DNA from 3 places in the Amycolatopsis sp. PS_44_ISF1 genome. Region 1 is predicted to be linked to each of the others. Evidence: riboswitches for the same ligand, from Rfam matches in the RefSeq annotation. Region 1 holds a riboswitch; each other region holds the start of a gene.

Region 1 (4,167 bases):
CCGTGGCCGCCACGTCGAGCCCCGCGGCCTGGCGGGCGCCCGCCACGAGCGAACTGAGCACCGGGTCCGGGGCGCCGTTCGCCTCGATCAGCCCGGCGCGGTCCGGCCGGGCCGACAGTGCCCCGGCCGCGGACTCCAGCACGGCGGCCCGGTCGCGGCTCCAGTCGCCCGGGACCAGGCCCGGGACCGGTCCGGCGGCCGGTGGGCGGGCCCGCACGACCAGCGCCTGGACCACGGCCGAGGTCGACGCCGCGTCGCCGGTCGCGCACGGCCCGGCGTTCACCGCCACCGGGAACAGCCCGTCCCGGCACTGGTGGCCGAGCAGGAAGTCCAGGCCGGACCGCGCGCCGGTGGTGTCGGAGACCGCGGTGGCCGCCAGGACCCCCCATGCCTGCCGCCGGGTGGTCCGGGTGGGGTCGGCGAACCGGCCGGTGTCGGCGAATTCCCCGTCGCCGCCCCGCAACGCCGTGAGAGCGGTGTGCAACTGGGTGATCGTGGACCGCAGCCCGGCCGGCGCGTCTTCGCCACCGGCCAGGAACTGGGCGATGATCTGGAGCTTCGCCAGCGGTTCGACGTACGCGGCCGAAGACGGCTCATACGGCGCCCCGTGCGCGTAGGCGTTGATCGAGTCCGGGCTCAGCAGGAACCGCGACGCCCGATCCGCGGCTTCGAGTGGCCCACCGAGGGTCCGGAGGGCGAGCACGAGGTCCGCGGTGAGGTCGTAGTCCACATAGGTCCGGCCGTCCTGCGTGGTCTCGACGTGGTCGCCCCCGGCCAGCCGGCCCGCCAGGTACGCGCCGAGGCGCCCGGCCGGGGATTGCGGGGCCGGGCCGGGGGAACCAGCGGCGAACGAGGTCTCCGGCGGACGCGACGGCGACCCGCCAGCGGTGGGCGGCACCGCCTGGTGGTCCTCCCCCGGTTTCGCGCCCGGCGAGGGCGGCGGGACGGGCTTGACCGGCAGGACTCCCCCGGTGAGCGCGTAGAAGCCGATCTGCGAAAGCCCCAGCGAGGCCTGCGCGCTCGCGCGGATCCAGGTGTCGAGGCTCCCGATCCCGTCCGGTTTCGCCTTGGTGTACTCCGACGGGGTGTACGCGATCGCGCCGATCTGGTCCTGGAGCCGATCACCCGGGTCGGCGGCCGCGGTGACCTGGGCCGCCTTCAGGAAGGCCACCCCCTTGGCCACGGCCGCGTCCGCGCCCCCCGCGTCGGCCAGCGCCTGGACGATGAGCCCGGTGCTGTTGGTGTTCGGCGCCTCGGTCCCGACGCCGCCGCCCCAGCCGCCGCCCGGGTCCTGGTCGGCCTCGAGCCAGGCGACGGTCCGGCCGATCCGGGCGTCGAGGCCCGTCGCACCCGCGTCGCGCGCGGCGAGCATCGCGGACAGGGACAGCCCGGTGGTGTCGCCGTCCTTGGCCGATTCCCCGGTCGCCTTGCCCTCGTCGCAGCTGGACAGGCGGTAGGCGTCGGCGCCGGTTCCGCCGGTGGGGAGGTAGCCGAAGAAGATCCGGAAGTAGCCTTCGGAACACTGCTGGTTCACCAGGGTGTCGATGGCCGGCTGGTCGTTCTCGTGCACCCGGGCCAGCCCGATCACGCCGAGGGCCTGGCCGAAGGTGTTGGAGTTGTTGCTGACCCCGCTCGCCAGCGCCGGGTCCTTGGAGTAGTCGCTGACCCGCCCCCGGTCGCGCCCCTGGCGCGGGATCGCGCCCAGGGTCTCGGCGACCATGTCGTGCCCGCCGAAGTTCCTCGGGTCCCGGCCCGCGACCTCGGCCGCGACCAGCACCTTGGCCGCGGCACCGCCGGTGATGACCGCGTCGTAGCCCTGGCCGTGCACGAGTCCGTCCCAGGTGTAGTAGTCGGTGGCGTGCTTCTCCAGGTAGGAGGTGATCGGCGCGGCCAGCTCACCCCGCCCGGAGGCGTACATCGCGAACACCGAATCGATCATCAGCCCGTGGTCGGGCAGCGCCCCGCCGAGCGGGTTCTGCAGGGTGCCCTCAGCGCTCAACTGCCGGGCGAGCCACTGCGAGTTCGCGGCGGCGGCGGGTTGATCGGCAGTGCCCGGGCGACCGGCCGGTGCCTCACCAGCCCCCGGGACGGCGACCGGCCGGGCCCGCACGCCTTGCCCGGCCACCAGTCCGGCGTCGGCCTCCCGGGCTCGCGCGCCCCGCGCGGCCACCAGTCCGGCGTCGGCCTTTCGGGCGCGCGCGCCTTGCGCGGCCACCGGTCCGGCGTCGGCTTCCCAGGCCCGCACGTCTTGGCGGGCGGCGAGTTCGGCACTGTTCGGCCAGGCGCGCACACCTTGGTGGGCGGTGCTCCGTTGACTGCCGACCTGCTGCTCGCCGGCTTCCCGGGCCCCGACCGCCCACACCGGACCGGCCGGGGCCGCCACCAGGACGGCCAGCAGTCCGCACACCACGACCGCACCGAAGCGTCTGCCCGACACCACTCCCCCATCCCCAGCGCGACCACGGGGAGGACGGCGTCCAGCGCCGGCCCCTGCTAACGCGGCAGCGGCTTTGACATCACCTGCCCGCGAGGTGGACCCGACTCGTCACCTGAGTGACCCACGGTTGCGCGACAGCGCCGGATTTCGACCGGCTTCCCCGTCGCGGGCATGAATTCGTGCAGTTGTGCGAAAACCGGCTGACCTTAACACCGCCGAGGCGGCGGGGGGACCGGTAGTCGCGCAGTTCACCGGGGTGCCGTAGACCGCCAGGGGTGGACGGTCACGGATGACGCCGGGGCGAGCACTGCCGGTAGCGATCGGGATCCGGGGTTCCAGTAGTCGGCCCGGTCCGCCAAGATTCGCTGCTCCTCACTGCGCCGCCGATCCCGGGTAGCGATGCCCTTCCTCGCGGTGCCCGGGATCGGCAGGCGTCGTCATCCCCGTGGCACCCGGGTGCGGCGCGGCCAGAGCGCGCCGGCGCCGACCAAGCTCGTGATGACGACGAACGTGCCGAGCGAAGCGGCGATGCGGGGGTCGGTCGTCGTCACCACCGCGGCCACGGCGCAGCCCCCCGCGAGGAGGAAGAGGACCGTGCGGACCGCGGCTACCCAGGCCGAAAGCGGGCCGGCCAACCGGCGCAGCCGGCCGTCACCGCTTTCGGGCCGGCGATGACGGCCGTGCTCACGCCCAGCCAGCACCTTCGCCGCCGCCGCGATCATCTCCTCGGCACTGGCCACCCGCGGCTCCGGATCCTCGGCCTTGAAGCACCCGGCCACGTCGACCCGCTGCGGAACTGCAACTCCGGACGGCTCCGGGTCGGCCGACAAGGGTGCAGCGCGCGGTGCCGGGGCGGCCGACAAGGGCGCAGCACGCGGTGCCAGGTCGGCCGGCGAGGGTGCAGCGCGCGGTTTCGGGGCGGTCGCCGTGGGTTCTTCGTCGACCCGTGCCCGCTCGGCGGCGAATCCGCCGGAGAGACCGCCTCGTCGCGGGTCCGGAGCAAGAGGCCCGGCTCGCTCCGGCTCGGTACTCCCGCGTCCGGCGGCGCTCGGTCGGCACGGTGGGCGTTTCCCTGGTTCGCGTGGCCTTTCCAGCGGTACAGTCACCAGGTCCCTTTCCTCGTCTTCACGGGCTGGTCATCGGACACCGCGGGGCCTCTTGTTCGAGCAAGGGGCCCCGCTCCTCTTCGCCGGCGCTGCTCCCTTCCCGGGAACTCGGGTCATCCCATCCTGACGGAGAACGCACAGTCACCCCACGACCTACTACGAGTGTCTCGCTGAGCGGTATTTCCGCGTCGCCCAGCGGTTCGGGTGACTCGCGCGACTACTCCGCGCTACCACGGAGAACAGTTACTGGAACCGTCGCATTTCCAGCTACCGACGGTCTATCACGTTCCCGGCGCATCACCCCAGAGCAGCGAAACCATTGGAATATGCAGGTCCATCTGCACGGACCGCCGGATCGGGTGATCATGCAGGCCAGCGCCGCCCGGCTGGCGCGAGGGGTGGAACAACCACGTGAAGCACACGAGGCGTAACCGAGTCATCGTCATAAATGTCACTCATAAGAGTGGTACGGAAAGTCACCACCATGGTTGACGCAACGGCCGGAACCGTCTCGGGCCGGGCACTGCCGGGCGGCGGGGACATTCAAGGCCAGCTCGGCTTCCGTGATCGCCGGTGCAGAATATTCGAAACCACCGGTATGCCCCTTGCGTTGGCAGCCGGAAA
Region 2 (4,167 bases), on a different contig from region 1:
ACCCCGAAGGCCCGGCCGCGAACAGCAGCGCGCACCCGCCGACGCCGCACAGCGCCACCAGGGTCTCCGGCCGTCGCCACCGGTCGGGCCGGTACGCCGTGCGCTGGACGCGACGGCCGCCGAGCACGAACCCGGCCCCCGCCACCACCAGCCCCACCGCCAGCATCGGCACGCCGAGCCAGGCCGACGTCCCGTCGAGCACTCCGTACACGCCCACGGCCACCCCGATCATCCCGGTGAGCACGCACACCGCGATCAGCACGCGCACCCGCGGCGCGAGGTAGCCCCGCCGCCCGTAGCCCCGCGAGTCCATCGCCGCGGCCAGCAGGAGCGAGCGGTCCACCGCGTCCGCGAGCACCGGCACGAAGATCCCCTTCACGGCCCGGAGGCCGCGCGAACGGCCCGCTCGCAACCGTCGCGCGCGCCGCACCCGCTGCACGCTCTCCACCAGTTGCGGGGCCACCGAGAGCGCGACCGTGACGGCCGTGCCCACCTCGTACAACGCCCCGGGAACCGCTTTGAGCAGGCGTTTCGGATTCGCCAGGGCGTTCGCGGCGCCGACGCAGAGCACGATCGCGGCCAGCCGGAGCCCGTCGTAGAACCCGCCCAGCAGTTCCTCCGCCGACGTCGGGCCGAGCAGGGTGATCCCGGCGGCGCCCCGGGGCAGCGGGATGGCCGGCAGCGTGAACAGCACGTGCCCGCCGTCCTCGCCGCCGATGAGGATCCGGAACAGCACGCGCGACACCACGATCACCGCGCCGACGTAGGCGTACATCCGGAAGGAGAGCGCCCACGGCGCGTCCGTGCGCCGGTGGGCGACCACGAACCCGGCCACCGCGATCACCAGTCCGAGCAGCAGCGGGTTCGTGGTCCGGCTGGCCGCGACGGCGAGCGCGAGCGCCCAGACCCACCACGCACCCGGGTGCAGCGCTCTCGGGACACCGGTCAACGGCCGGCCGCGCGGCTCACGAGCGGTCCGCGCCACGCCGTCGCCGAAGCCCGGTCACGATCCCGGCGGCCGCGATCACCACGATCACCGCGATGCCGATCACCAGACCCCAGGGGAAACCTCCGTCGGACGAGGCAGTCGGCTCAGACGGTGCGGCCGGCGCGTTCGCCTTTCGCACGGGTGCGGTCCGCGGCGGCGGGTAGTCCGCGAACGCCTTGTTGTGCGCGAACGACCAGCCCTCGAAGCTGCCCGCCGGCGGCTTCCAGCCCTGCACGCCGACCTGGCTCGACTCCCACCGGCCTCCGTCGGCCGCGGTCCAGAAGCTCCACGACGCGCTCTCCGGCGGCAGCCCGGTGCACGACTGGTCGGCGGGCCGGCCCTCGATCCGGCAGATCAGCGCCAGCCCGTACTTGCCGGCGCCGACCAGGTCCAGGCCCGCGTTCTGCATGGCCGTGACGCCGTTCTCCTGCGGCCCGGGCGCGCACCGGATCAGCGGTTCGCCGCCGAGGTCCTGGAAGTCGACGACCACGGTGACCCCGGTGGCGTCCGGGCAGTAGCCCGCGGCGCCCTTCCCGGGCACGGTCGCGGCGGCGGGGCCGGCCCCGGCCAGGCCGAAGGTGAACAGCAGCGCGCACGCGGCGAGCACGCGCCCCCAGGCGGGCGGTGGAACAGACATCGGTCGACGAACCTCGCATCGGATCGGACCACGGCGGGCGATCCGGCTCACGGCCCCGGCCAGGGCCGATCACGGTTGCGGGCCAGCGCCGGACTCGCACCGGATTCCCCCGTTCGTGGCGAAGAACCCACCGACGTTAACCCACCGGAGGGAGCCGCCGGAAGCGAGACCGGCCACACCTACACTTCCGGGCGTGGGAATCGGACAGCTGCGCGTCGGACTCGTCGGAACCGGTCCGTGGGCGACCACGGTGCACGCGCCCGGGCTGGCCGACCACCCCGGGACCACCCTCACCGCCGTCTGGGCCCGTCGTCCCGGCGCCGCCTCGGAGCTGGCCGACGCGCACGGGGCGATCGGCACCGGCGACTTCGACGAGCTGCTTTCGCAGGTCGACGCGGTGGCTTTCGCCGTGCCACCCGCCGTGCAGGCCGAGCTGGCGGTCAAGGCGGCCGAAGCGGGCAAGCACGTGATCCTGGAGAAGCCGATCGCCGCCGACCTGGCCGGCGCGCAGCGGCTCGCCGACGCCGTGACCTCGAACGAGGTGGCGTCGCTGGTCGTGCTCACCCTGCGGTTCGCCACGCCGACCCGCGAATGGCTCGACGACATCACCCGCGCGGGTGGCTGGCGCGGCGGCGGCGCCCGCTGGCTCTCGGGCGCCCTGCTCGGCGGCCAGTACGCGGCTTCGCCCTGGCGCCGCGACGACGCCGGCGGCTCGATCTCCGACCTCGGCCCGCACGCGTTCGACCTGCTCGACGCCGCCCTCGGCCGGATCACCGAGGTGCTCGCGGCGCACCACGGGGAAGGCGACCTCTGGCAGCTGATGCTGGCCCACGAGGGGGGCGCGATCAGCACCGCGACGCTCTCCCTGCACCTGCCGATCCAGCCCACCGTCGTGGAGGTCGCCGTCTACGGCGAGCACGGGTACCGCGCGCTCGGCCGCAGAGCGGGCACGGCCGGGGCGTCCTACACCGCCCTGCTCGACGATTTCGCCGCGATGATCGCGAGCGGCACCACCACGCACCCGTGCGACGTCCGGCGTGGCCTGCACCTGTCCTGGATCATCGAACGGGCCCGCGAGCTGGCCAAGTAGTACACAGGGCAGTCCCACTACTTTTCGTTGTGAAATAAGGCTTCCGGCCAAGTCGTGGAAATCCTTCCACAGGGTTGTCCACAGCATCCACTGTGGACGGTCGAGGCCGGTCGGAGGGATCTTGCCCGCCCCTCGGCGCCGCGCCGGAAAACCCCTTGCCCCAGGTGCGAGACTCGGGCCAAACCCGTTTCGGACGAAGGAACGCCTATGTTCGCCGCCGCTGCCCGCGTCGGCCGAAGCCAGGCCGGACGCGAGCACCTCCGCGTCGCCCCCGGCGCGTGCTCCGCGCACGCGCTCCTCCCTCGACCCCGAAAGGGTTCACCCGGCTCATGTCCGTCATCCAGGCTTATGTCCGCACGACCGCGCCCCGCGGCCGGGACACCGAACGCGTAGGCCCGTTCCTCGCCACCTTCGCGCGGGACACCGGCCACCCGATGCTCAACTACGCGATCCCCGACGACGACGCCGTGCCCTCGGCCGCCGAGATCGTGCGGCTGACCGCGGCCTACCGTCGCCGCGGCCTGCTGCCGCGGCTCGAGTTCTTCACCGAGGCCGCCCCGGACCTCGAAGAGCGCCTGATCGACCAGGGTTACGCCGTGGAGCGGCGCATCCCGCTGATGACCTGCACCCCGGCCGACTTCGTGGACCGCCCGGCGCCCGCCGGCATCGGGCTGCGCGCGCCGTCGAACGAGTCCGAAGCGCGCGGCCTGCGCGCGGCGCAGAACGTGGCCTTCGGCGAGTCCCCCGACGTGTCCGACGCCGAGCTGGCCGGCACGCTGGCCCACGGAGAGCGGGCCGTGCTCGTCGAGGACACGGTGACCGGCGAAATCGTCGGCGGCGGCGTGGCGTTGGAGATCGAGAACGGCACCGCCGAGATCGCGGGCATCGGCGTCGCGGCGACCCACCGCCACCGCGGCATCGCGTCGGCCATCACCGCGCACCTCACGCGGCTGGGGCACGACCGGGGCGCGCACACGGTCTTCCTCACTCCCGGCGACGAGGGGATCGCCACCGTGTACCGCCGCGTCGGCTACCAGCGGGCCGGCGAGTGCGTGCACTTCTGCCTGGGCTGAGCAGTACGGAGCGCTTCAGTCGTCGAACCGGCCGCCGCGGCCGCGCTTGACGTCGCCACGGCGCTTCTTCGCGGCCAAGCGGCGTTCCTTCGAGCCCCGGGAGGGCTTGGTCGGACGCCGCTTGGCCGGCGGCGGCGCGGAGGCGGCCAGCAACGCCGAGGCAAGCCGTTCACGGGCCGCGTCGCGGTTCATCAGCTGGGAGCGGTGCTCGCTGGCGGCGATGGTCAGCACCCCGTCGACCAGCCGCCCCGCCAGCCGCGCCAGGATGCGCTCCTTCAGCGGCGGCGGGATCGCGGCCGACCGGGCCACGTCGAACGACAGCTCGACCCGGGAGTCCGTGGTGTTCACGCCCTGCCCACCCGGTCCGGACGACCGGGAG
Region 3 (4,167 bases), 810 kb from region 1:
GCGCCGGCTCGTCGACCTGGACCACCCGCACGCCCGCGGCCTCCAGATCGGCCACCTCGTCGCGGATCGCCAGCGCGACCTGCAGCGCGGTGTCGGCCGGCGGCTGGTCGTCGCGGACGAAGGACCAGGCCAGGATGGTCACCGGGCCGGTCAGCATGCCCTTCACCGGCTTTTCGCTCAGCCGCTGGGCGTGCCGGGCCCACGGCACGGTCATCGGCGCCGGCCGGGAGACGTCGCCGAACAGGATCGGCGGGCGGACGCAGCGGGAACCGTAGGACTGCACCCAGCCGAAGTCGGTGGCGGCGAAGCCGTCGAGCTGCTCGGCGAAGTACTGCACCATGTCGTTGCGCTCGGGCTCGCCGTGCACCAGCACGTCGAGGCCCAGCTCCTCCTGCAGCCGGACCACGCGCTCGATCTCGGCGTGCATCCCGGCCACGTACCCGGCCTGGTCCAGCTCGCCCGAGCGCAGCGCCGCGCGGGCCTTGCGGACCTCGGTGGTCTGCGGGAACGAGCCGATCGTGGTGGTCGGCAGCGGCGGCAGGCCCAGTTCGGCCTGCTGCGCCGCCGCGCGCTGCTCGTACGGCGGGCGCGTGGCGTCCTCCGGGCGCAGGGCGGCGAGCCGCTGCCGCACCGCCGGGTCGGTCACCTCCGTGGCCGCGGCCCGGTCCGCCACCGCCGCGCGGGCCGCGCCGAGGTCGGCGCCCTCGCCGTCTTCGCGGCCCTCCGCCCGCAGCGCCCGGCCGAGCAGCACGACTTCGTCCACCTTCTGCCGCGCGAAGGCGAGCCAGCCCTTCACCCGCGGGTCGAGGCTCGTCTCGCGCTCCACGTCGTAGGGCACGTGCAGCAGCGAACAGGAGGTCGAGACGCTGACGGCCGCGGCGGTGCCGAGCAGCTTGCGCGCCTTCTCCAGCGCGCGGTCCGGGTCGGTGCGCCACACGTTGCGGCCGTCGACCACCCCGGCGAGCACCTCCTTGTCCCGCAGCGCGCCCTCGGCCGCAACGGTGTCCACAAAGGACTCGTCGGTGACCAGGTCGACGGCCAGCGCCTCGATCGGCGAACGGGCCAGCACGCCCAGCCCGCGGCCCAGGCCGCCGAAGTACCCGGCGACCAGCAGCTTCGGCCGGTCCTCGGCCTTGGCCAGCACGTGGTACGCGCGGGTCAGCGCGTTGAGCTCGGGGGTGCGGCGATCGCCGGCGAAGGCCGGCTCGTCGAACTGGACCCACTCCACGCCCTCGTCGTGCAGCCGGCGCAGCAGTTCGGCGTAGGCCGGGAGCAGTTCGTCGAGCAGCTCCAGCGGCTCGAAGCCCGGCGTGGTCGCCTTGGCCAGCAGCAGGAAGGTGACCGGGCCCACCAGCACCGGGCGCGTTTCGATACCGAGCGCACGGGCCTCGCGGTACTCGTCGAGCGGTTTGCTGCCGGTGAGGGTGAACTTCGTGTCCGGGCCCAGCTCGGGGACCAGGTAGTGGTAGTTGGTGTCGAACCACTTCGTCATTTCGAGCGCGGGCGCGTCCTGCACGCCGCGTGCCGCCGCGAAGTAGGTGTCGAGCGGTGAAAGACCCAGACCGGTGAAGCGCTCGGGCAGCGCGCCGAACAGCTCGGCGGTGTCGAGCACCTGGTCGTAGTGGGAGAAGGTGTTGGACGGGATCGAGTCCAGGCCGGCTTCGCGCTGCCCGGTCCAGGCCCGGGTGCGCAACCCGCGGCCGGTGGCCAGCAGTTCCGCGGCGTCGATCCGGCCCGCCCAGTACCGCTCCAGTGCCCGTTTGAGCTCCCGGTCCGGCCCGATGCGCGGGCTGCCCAGGACGGTGGTGCCGATGGTGTTCACAGCTCTCTCCTCGCGAGCTCGCCGAACGAGTCCGGGCACGCGAAGGGGCCGCGTTTCGCGTCGCGCCTGCTCCCACGAGGCCCGGACTCACGCACGCCGTCGGCGCGCGTGCCACGGGCAGGTCTTCGGACTCGTGGGCGCCGTGCGCACGCCTACTCGCCGTCGCTTCCCAGGCTCGCGCCCAGTGCTTCACCACTTCTCGTGGTGACGGCTTTCGTTCCCACTCACCGCTGCGGGGGCAGTCCCGGATTCACACCGGGTTCCCTGTTGCCTCGACCGGGGTGCGGCCGCGAAAACAGCTCGGCCACGCCCTGGGCGAACCAGTGGCGTGGCCGAGCCTAGCGCTCGGGGCCGGGCGTGGCACAAATCCCGCCCGAATCCCGGATGGCGGGATCAGTCCCAGTCGAGGGCGCCGCCCGACTGGTACTCGATCACGCGGGTCTCGAAGAAGTTCTTCTCCTTCTTCAGGTCCATCGCCTCCGACATCCAGGGGAACGGGTTCTCCGTCTCCCCGAAGATGGGCGCGAGGCCGATCTGCTGCGCGCGCCGGTCGGTGATGAAGTGCATGTACTGCTCGCACAACTGCGCCGACAGGCCGAGCATGCCGCGGGGCATGGTGTCGCGGGCGTAGGCGACCTCCAGCTCACACGCCTCCTTCAGCATCCCGCGCACCTCGGCCTGGAACTGCTCGGTCCACAGGTGCGGGTTCTCGATCTTGATCTGGTTGATGCAGTCGATGCCGAAGTTCAGGTGGATCGACTCGTCGCGCAGGATGTACTGGTACTGCTCGGCGATGCCGACCATCTTGTTCCGCCGGCCGAGCGAGAGGATCTGCGCGAAGCCGGTGTAGAACCACATGCCCTCGAAGATCACGTAGAACGCCACCAGGTCGCGCAGGAACGCGGTGTCGGCCTCGGGCGTGCCGGTCTCGAAGTCCGGGTCCTCCAGGTGCTGGGTGTACTTCAGCGCCCAGGCGTCCTTGTCCGAAATGGACGGAACCTCGCGGTACATGTTGAACAGCTCGCCCTCGACCAGGCCGAGGCTTTCGCAGATGTACTGGAAGGTGTGCGTGTGCACGGCCTCCTCGAACGCCTGGCGCAGCAGGTACTGGCGGCACTCCGGGTTGGTGATCTGCCGGTAGACCGCGAGCACGATGTTGTTGGCCACCAGCGACTCCGCCGTGGCGAAGAAGCCGAGGTTGCGCTTGAGCATCTGCCGCTCATCCTCGGTGAGGCCGTCGGCCGACTTCCACAGCGCGATGTCGGCCTGCATGGCGACCTCGGTCGGCATCCAGTGGTTGTTGCAGCCGGCGAGGTACTTCTCCCACGCCCAGCGGTACTTCATCGGCAGCAGCTGGTTGACGTCGGCGCGGGCGTTGATCATCCGCTTGTCGTCGACGCTGATCCGCTCGGCGCCGACCTCGATCTCGCCGAGGCCGGTGACTCCGGGGGTCTCCACGTTGGTCATGTTCTCGGGTTCCTTACTGGCAGGCTTCGCAGTCGGGGTCGTCGATCCGGCAGGCCGCGCCTTCGGTGGCGACGAAGTCGACGTCGTCGACCTTCGGCAGCTCCTTCGGCTCCGGCTGGGCGGCGGGCGGCGTGACGGGCGGCGTGACGGGCACGGACGGCACCGCGGCCTCCGGGGAGGGGACCGGGACCGCGGCCGAGGCCGGCGGCGCCGGGACCGCCGCGGCCGGGGCGGCGGCCGGGGCGGCGGACACCGCGTTCAGCTTGCCGTCGGTGCCGCGCAGGGTGCTCTTCTCCACGTGCGTCGCGGACTGGGCCCGCAGGTAGTACGTGGTCTTGAGGCCCTTGTGCCAGGCGTAGCGGTACAGCTCGTCGAGCTTGCGGCCGCTGGGCGCCGCGATGTAGAGGTTCAGCGACTGCGCCTGGTCGATCCACTTCTGCCGGACCGAGCCAGCGTCCACGATCCACTTCGACTCGATCTCGAACGCGGTGGCGTAGAGCGCCTTCAGGTCGTCCGGCACGCGGTCGATCTGGCCGAGGCTGCCGTCGAAGTACTTCAGGTCGCTGACCATCACCTCGTCCCACAGGCCGCGGGCCTTGAGGCTCTTGACCAGGTGCGGGTTGACCACGGTGAAGTCGCCGGACATGTTCGACTTGACGAACAGGTTCTGGAACAGCGGCTCGATCGACTGGCCGACCCCGGAGATGTTGGAGATCGTCGCGGTCGGCGCGATCGCCATCACGTTGGAGTTGCGCATGCCGACGGTCTTGACCCGCTGGCGCAGCGGCGCCCAGTCCAGGGTCGAGGAGGTGTCGACGTCGAGGGCGTCACCCTGGCGGGCGTCGATCAGCAGCTGCATCGAGTCGATCGGCAGGATG

The links. A riboswitch is a leader RNA that binds a small molecule or an ion and turns the genes downstream of it on or off. The one in region 1 is predicted to bind cobalamin.
Region 2: another riboswitch for cobalamin. It lies ahead of NYF13_RS07290 (hypothetical protein); the one in region 1 lies ahead of NYF13_RS20330 (hypothetical protein).
Region 3: another riboswitch for cobalamin. It lies ahead of metE (5-methyltetrahydropteroyltriglutamate--homocysteine S-methyltransferase); the one in region 1 lies ahead of NYF13_RS20330 (hypothetical protein).

The regions. Positions count from the first base shown of each region.
Region 1 covers NZ_JANUXO010000002.1:1,329,885-1,334,051, forward strand. The annotation lists gene NYF13_RS20330 (hypothetical protein) at 1-2,437, opposite strand, end outside; adenosylcobalamin (AdoCbl) riboswitch at 2,479-2,624, opposite strand; gene NYF13_RS20335 (hypothetical protein) at 2,875-3,177, opposite strand.
Region 2 covers NZ_JANUXO010000001.1:1,602,087-1,606,253, reverse strand. The annotation lists gene NYF13_RS07295 (CbiQ family ECF transporter T component) at 1-985, opposite strand, end outside; gene NYF13_RS07290 (hypothetical protein) at 966-1,625, opposite strand; cobalamin riboswitch at 1,640-1,775, opposite strand; gene NYF13_RS07285 (Gfo/Idh/MocA family oxidoreductase) at 1,819-2,715, shown strand; gene NYF13_RS07280 (GNAT family N-acetyltransferase) at 3,045-3,788, shown strand; gene arfB (alternative ribosome rescue aminoacyl-tRNA hydrolase ArfB) at 3,804-4,167, opposite strand, start outside.
Region 3 covers NZ_JANUXO010000002.1:2,143,640-2,147,806, reverse strand. The annotation lists gene metE (5-methyltetrahydropteroyltriglutamate--homocysteine S-methyltransferase) at 1-1,822, opposite strand, end outside; cobalamin riboswitch at 1,942-2,091, opposite strand; gene NYF13_RS23760 (ribonucleotide-diphosphate reductase subunit beta) at 2,216-3,289, opposite strand; gene NYF13_RS23755 (ribonucleoside-diphosphate reductase subunit alpha) at 3,303-4,167, opposite strand, start outside.